Regions from separate parts of the Thauera sp. WB-2 genome, predicted to be linked through region 3. Evidence: riboswitches for the same ligand, from Rfam matches in the RefSeq annotation. Region 3 holds a riboswitch; each other region holds the start of a gene.

Region 1 (2,259 bases), 1.2 Mb from region 3:
GGCGTCGTGGTCATGGTCGTGGGCGTCGCCCTCTTCATGGTCGTGGTGGCTCGCACGCAGGTGGATGTTGTCCTCGGCGGCAGCGCCCAGGCCAAGGACGAGGTCGAGGTCGATACGCCCGTGCTCGCTCGCGACCACCTTCACTGCAGGCGGCAGTTCCTCGCGTACCAGGGCCTCGACGGTAGCGCGTGCCGTCTCGTCGGCAAGATCGGTCTTGGACAGGATCACCAGATCGGCTGCCGACAGCTGGTCCTCGAAAAGCTCGTGCAGCGGCGACTCGTGGTCGAGGTTGGGGTCGGCTCGGCGCTGCGCGTCCACCGCCTGCGGGTTGGCCGCGAACTGGCCGGCCGCGGCGGCGGGCACGTCCACCACGGTGATCACCGCGTCCACAGTGCAGGCGTTGCGGATCTCGGGCCAGTTGAAGGCCTGCACCAGCGGCTTGGGCAGGGCGAGGCCGGAGGTCTCGATGAGGATGTGGTCGATGTCGTCGCGGCGTGCGATGAGCTCGCGCATCACCGGGTAGAACTCCTCCTGAACGGTGCAGCACAGGCAACCGTTGGCCAGCTCATAGAGCTGGCCAGCACGCTCGCCTCCCTCATCCTCGCAGCCGATGCCGCAGCCGCGCAGGATCTCACCGTCGATGCCGAGTTCACCGAACTCGTTGACGATGACGGCGATTCGCCGCCCGCCCGCATGGGCGAGGATGTGGCGCAGCAGGGTCGTCTTGCCGCTGCCGAGGAAGCCAGTGACGATGGTGGCGGGGATCTTGGGGCGAATGCTCATCGGGATGCTCCGGGGGCGCGAGGGTGTGATCGCAGGATGTGTGCGGCAGGCAAGCGCCAGGCGCTCAGAAGTCGATGCCGGCCTGGGCCTTCACCCCGGCCTTGAAGGCGTGCTTGCGGTCGGCGATCTCGCTGACCGTGTCGGCCAGGTCGACGAGTTCGGGCTTGGCTGCGCGACCGGTAATGATCACGGTCTGCTTCGGCGGGCGCGCGCGCACCGCGGCGAGCACCTGTTCGGTGTCGAGGTAGTTGTACTTGAGCATGTAGGTGAGCTCGTCGAGCACGACGAGGCTCAGCGCCGGGTCGGCGAGCATGGCGACGGCCTGCGCCCAGGCTTCGTCGGCGGCGCGCTTGTCGGCGTCCCAGTTCTGCGTGTTCCAGGTGAAGCCGGTGGCCATCGCGTGGTAGCGCACGGCGCAGGCGCCCGGGTTGCGCTGCAGGAAGGCCACCTCGCCGGTAGCATGGGTGCCCTTGATGAACTGCACCACGCCCGCTTGCTGGCCATGGCCGAGTGCACGATAGAGGGTGCCGAAGGCGGAGGTCGTCTTGCCCTTGCCGTTGCCGGTGATCAGGATGACGATGCCGCGTTCTTCCTGCGCGCGCTCGATGGCCGCATCGACCACCTCCTTCTTGCGCTGCATGCGTTCATTGTGGCTGTGCTTCCTGTTCTCATCCATCGTTCCGCGCTCCAAGTCTTCCAAGGTGTAAGCGGAGGGCGGAACAATGGCGACAGCATGAACGCGTGCGATACCGCAGAGACTCGGATCGGGCAGGACGCGGGCGGATCATGGATCCGCTCAAGCAGTCGGCATTTGCCCGCACCCCGGGGCACTTACCTGTCTGATCGAGCGGGTCGGTCTTCTGGCTCACCTTCGTCCGGTTGCCATCGCCTTCCCGGAGCAGTGTGCTCCAGTGGCATTGATTGATGGCACCGTCAGGCTTACAGCAGCGGGGGCTGCGCCGGAATGGCGGGCCTATGGCCTCGCTTCACCGGACTTCCCGTTTCACACCCGGATGAGGACTCATCCAGGCGCTCCCGTTCGATACGGGGCGGACTATACGCCGCCGCAGTCCCACAGGGCAAGCCGTCTTGCTGCCGGCATGCCCCATGCGGGTATTCAGTTCAGTCGGCGATGAGGGATTCGGCAGGCACACCGACCCGCACATTGCCCCAGTGCCGGCCACCCACCATGATCGGCATGGCGATGTCGCACAGCACCTCGCCGGTGTCACGCAGATAGGTCTGCAACAACATCGACTCGGTATTGCGCGCCGCGCGCAGCTCGGGTGGGCGGTCGAACTTGCGGCAGGTACGGTTGCCGACCAGATCAGCCTCGTAATTGCCGGTCAACGGCTTGGAAAACTTGCTGTTGTGGGTCGACAGGTAGCTGTCGGTATTGACCGCCACGGCAAACGCTGCGCCTTGCGCGGCATTGAGGCTGCCGTCGAGGATGGCCTGGCAGCGGCGGGTGAACTC
Region 2 (2,259 bases), 1.8 Mb from region 3:
TCGTTCTGCCAACTCAAGGTCTTGTTGGTGCTCTCCCGCCGGGTGATGCCCAAAGGATCCCAGGGCGCGGGCTCGCTGTAGTCCGCACGATCCTCGTCGGTGCGCCCATACGACAGGCGACTGGACCACGACGAGGTCAGGCGGTTTCGGACGAATGCGTTGAATACCGAGGTCTTGAAGCTCGCACGGTCATCGAAGTTGCCGCTACCGCCAAAACTGTCGTATTGCACCGTTCCCGACTGTTCAAGGAAGGAAACGCCCACTTCGTGCCCCTCGGCAGGATGGAAGGACAGCGCACCACCATAGCCCTCGTTGCGGTAACGATCGTCATCCGCATCGCGATTGCTGGCGCCCCTGCGGGACGAAAAGCCATCGGTGTTCAGCGAGTTGACGTGAAGGCGGAAGCGCCACCGCTCATCCCCACCCGACACTGCCAGATCGCCCTGACGCGTATCCCGACTGCCAGCACCGGCATATCCGTCCAGGCGCAGCCCGGGCTCAGCCGTGCGGGTGATGATGTTGATCACTCCGCCAATGGCGTCCGCGCCGTAGATCGCACTCGCGGCCCCACGGACGATCTCGATACGCTCTACGTTGTTGAGCGACAGGTACTGCAGCGACGAACCCGACAAGGCAGTGGAGTTGAACGGGACACCGTCGACCAGAATCTTGGTCTGATCCGGTTTCGTGCCCCGCAGGTAGAGGCTGACCGATGCGCCGGGACCACCATTGCGGGCAAACTGGACACCGGGCTGGCGGCCAAGCAGGTCGACGACGTTGGATGCCGCGGCGCGCTCGATCTGGGTGCGATCGATCACGGTGACGTCGGCGAGCAGTTCGTTGGCCTTGACCGGCTGACGCGTTGCGGTAACGACAACCGTCGGAGCAATGTGCTCCTGAGCGTAGACCGGCACGGCAAGGACTGCCGACGCCAGGCCGCCAATACAGAGGCCAAGTTGGGAATAACGCAGATTCATCGAAAAGACTCCCTGAGCTGCGCAATGCGTCCCCGCATGCGACAAGCCATCCAGCACATGGACGCACCACGACCCAGGTAGAACCGAAGAGAGCAGAAAGAGAAACCACCACGCCCGTCGCCGCCACCCCGCGGCACATCCGCCATTTCGCGCTCCGGCCGGTCTCCGGGCTCGTGCGCTGTGCCGGCGGAGCCGGACGGATGGATCGCCTTCCCGGGTCGAGGACCCAGTGGCTGCATGACCCACCTTGCGCGCACTTACCGTTGCGGGGGCAGCACAGGCATTGCGGCCTCGTTTGCGAGGGGCCGCGCACCTGTTTCCCGTTTAACCCTGGGCGAGAAACGCCCGTGGGCACCGATAACGCGTTGCCCCTTCCGGGGCAGTCGGCGCGGATGATACCGTACGGGGCGGTATCGTGCACTGCAATAAGATACAGACGTTCCCTACACAAGGACCCGCCAGAACAATGACATGCGAACTGATCCTCGGTGGCGCCCGCTCCGGCAAGAGCCGCGAGGCCGAGCGCCGGGCGGCGGCGTCGGGGCTGGCGGTGACGGTGATCGCCACCGCCGAGGCGCTGGATGCGGAGATGGCTGCGCGCATCCGGCGCCACCAGGCCGACCGCCCCGCCGGCTGGCGCACAGTGGAGGCGCCGATTGCGCTCGCGGACACGCTGCGCGAAGCCTCCGCCCCCGGGCACTGCCTGGTGGTCGACTGCCTGACGCTGTGGCTGAGCAACCTGCTCACCGATGCCCACCACCTACCCCCGGGCGCGAGCGCCGAAGACTTGCCTGCCTTCCGCCGCGAGCGCGACGCATTGCTGGCCGTGCTGCCGACCCTGCCGGGGCACATCATCCTCGTCGCCAACGAAGTTGGCCTGGGACTGGTCCCCGAGACCGCGCTTGGCCGGCTCTTCCGCGACGAGGCGGGCCGACTCAACCAAGCGGTTGCGGCAGCGTGCCCACGCGTGGTGTTCGTCGCTGCAGGGCTGCCGCTGGTGCTCAAGGACGGCTAAACTCGCGCTCATTCCGTCTGCATCCTGCAGGCCCGCGACCCGGCATTCGTAAATCATGAACTTCCAGCTCTCCCAGCCCGACACCCTGCTCAGCGCTGCCATCCAGCACAAGATCGACCGCAAGACCAAGCCAGTGGGCGCGCTCGGGCGGCTCGAGGCGCTCGCGCTACAGATCGCACTGGTGCAGCAGACGCCTGCCCCCGAGCTGCACCAACCGCACATCGTCGTCTTTGCCGGCGACCATGGCGCGGCACGCGCCGGGGTATC
Region 3 (2,259 bases):
TGAGCGCGTAGCGCTCGCCCGCGGCAGGCGGGCTGACGGCTGAGTCGTTCATGCGGGCATCCGCTCCGGGCAAGCGCCGGCCGGCCGCCCGCAGGCAGGCCGGGCGGCCGGACTTTCAGCGTACGTAGACGTAGGCGGTGACTTCGAAGCCGAGACGGATGTCGCAATAAGCGGGGTCGGTCCACTGCATGATGTGTCTCCTCTTGAATGATGGTGGCTGAACCGGCTTGTTTGCCGGCTCAGGGGCCATCATCCCGGTGACAGCAGCCGGCGGGATCCGCAGGATCGCGACCCCGCCATCGACGCGATCACCAGCGCGAACTGGCGAATATCATGATTCTTCCGCCACTGGGGCCGGTTTTGATGCAGATCAACGCAGAACCGGCACGACCTGGTCAATCGCCTCGACCAAGCGCTCACCCGCGGCATCTGCCCTGCCCTGCCAGCCATCGAAATGCAGCAGTTCGGGCAAGGGCACGCGCCTGAGCCAACCGGCCGCCTCCAGTTCGGGGCGGGCATGGAAGTCGCGGACGTAGCCGATGCACAGGTAGGCGATGGGCACGATCTCGGGCGGAATGCCGAGTGCCTCACGCAGCGCCGGCGGGTGCAGGATGCTCACCCAGCCTACGCCGAGGTTCTCGGCCCGTGCCGCGAGCCACAGGTTCTGCACTGCACACACGGCGCTGTAGACGTCCATGGCGCCGATGTGGGTGCGGCCGATCACCACCGGGCCGTGACGGCTGCGATCGCAGGTGATGCAGATATTGACCGGCGACTCGAGGATGCCTTCGAGCTTGAGATTGCGGTAGGTGGCGCGCTTGCCCTCCTCGAACATCTGCTCGGCCTCGGCATGGGCGGCGAGGAAATCGGCATGGATCTTCTCGCGCACCGCGCGCGCGCGCACGACGATGAAATCCCACGGCTGCATGAAGCCGACCGAGGGCGCGTGATGGGCGGCCGTGAGCACGTGCGCCAGCACGTCATCCGGGATCGGGTCGGGGAGGAACTCGCCGCGTACGTCACGGCGGGTGTGGATGGCGCGATACACCGCGTCGCGCTCGGCGCTGCTGAACCGAGGGTTGGTCTGGAAACGGGTGTCCTGCGGCGGTGCGCAATGCACCTGGGTCTGGCTGCTCATGAAGTAGTCCCCTTGTCGACGAGCAGTGGGCAGCCGCCGACCAGACGGCTGCAGGAAACACTTCGAGGCCGGTCTTCCGGCTGCGGATCATCTCGTCCGGACGCCTTCCCGATCCTGACGACCAGTGGCTGGGCGAACCTTGCCCGGACAATCCCCTTCACGGCGCTGGGCGCGCGGCGGATTGGCACCGCCTTCCCGATTCTCCCGCGCAAAGCGCAGGCACCTCGAAGTCGAGAGGGCCAGATTCTAGCCACATGCCCTCCATCTCGCGACACCTGTGCGCTGGCTCGTGCCGCGGTATTACACCTGCCCCCCTCCCCTTCCCCCCCCTTCACTCCTCCCTTCCCCCCCTTCGCCGCCCGGCACGGTGCACCAGCTTGGTGACAAGCGCACCAACACAGTGCGCCCGGTGCATCTGCCATCGCGGCAGATCCAGTCAATCCGGGGTTTTCAAGGCGTTGAAGTGCATGGCACGGTCCGTGCTTATTGCAAACCAGCCCAGCACGCAAGGATGCGAACAGGGCTTGCCTCCGCCAACGCAGGTGGGGGCCGGCGGATACGAATACGTATGTCGCCGGCCATTTCCATCCGATGTCGAACCGCGTCCCGCGGAGGCCGTCATGCTTGAGCCGGGCTCACCCCGTGCCCAGGTATCGCCAGGTCCAACGCGGGGCCGAATGAGTGATACCAGCATGAAGATCGTTCTCGTTGGCCATGGCATGGTCAGCCACAAGTTCCTCGAGGAACTCCGGCAACTGCAGATCCCCGGTGCGGAAGTCACCGTACTGTGCGAGGAACCGCGGGTCGCCTACGACCGTGTGCACCTCTCCGAATTCTTCGCCGGCAAGACGGCGGAAGACCTCTCGCTGGTCGCCCCCGGCTTCTTCGCCGAGGCAGGCTTCACGCTTCGGCTGGGCAGCCGCGCGGCGGCGATCGACCGCCGCGCACGCACGGTGACGACGCAGGACGGCGTCACCCTGCCCTACGACAAGCTGGTGCTGGCCACGGGGTCCTATCCCTTCGTGCCGCCGGTCAAGGGCAGCGAGCGCGACCAGTGCTTCGTCTATCGCACCATCGAGGACCTCGAGGCGATGAAGGCGGCCGGCACGATCTCGCGCAAG

The links. A riboswitch is a leader RNA that binds a small molecule or an ion and turns the genes downstream of it on or off. The one in region 3 is predicted to bind cobalamin.
Region 1: linked by a shared signal. The riboswitch ahead of cobO (cob(I)yrinic acid a,c-diamide adenosyltransferase) and the one ahead of bluB (5,6-dimethylbenzimidazole synthase) in region 3 are both predicted to bind cobalamin.
Region 2: linked by a shared signal. The riboswitch ahead of LQF09_RS03145 (TonB-dependent receptor domain-containing protein) and the one ahead of bluB (5,6-dimethylbenzimidazole synthase) in region 3 are both predicted to bind cobalamin.

What each region holds. Positions count from the first base shown of each region.
Region 1 covers NZ_CP088935.1:2,034,475-2,036,733, reverse strand. Annotated here, with positions in the region: gene cobW (cobalamin biosynthesis protein CobW) at 1-783, opposite strand, end outside; gene cobO (cob(I)yrinic acid a,c-diamide adenosyltransferase) at 848-1,459, opposite strand; cobalamin riboswitch at 1,617-1,837, opposite strand; gene LQF09_RS09275 (methyl-accepting chemotaxis protein) at 1,906-2,259, opposite strand, start outside.
Region 2 covers NZ_CP088935.1:694,550-696,808, reverse strand. Annotated here, with positions in the region: gene LQF09_RS03145 (TonB-dependent receptor domain-containing protein) at 1-977, opposite strand, end outside; cobalamin riboswitch at 1,118-1,351, opposite strand; gene cobU (bifunctional adenosylcobinamide kinase/adenosylcobinamide-phosphate guanylyltransferase) at 1,444-1,992, shown strand; gene cobT (nicotinate-nucleotide--dimethylbenzimidazole phosphoribosyltransferase) at 2,048-2,259, shown strand, end outside.
Region 3 covers NZ_CP088935.1:3,224,819-3,227,077, forward strand. Annotated here, with positions in the region: gene pqqD (pyrroloquinoline quinone biosynthesis peptide chaperone PqqD) at 1-52, opposite strand, end outside; gene pqqA (pyrroloquinoline quinone precursor peptide PqqA) at 116-253, opposite strand; gene bluB (5,6-dimethylbenzimidazole synthase) at 371-1,138, opposite strand; cobalamin riboswitch at 1,188-1,380, opposite strand; gene nirB (nitrite reductase large subunit NirB) at 1,831-2,259, shown strand, end outside.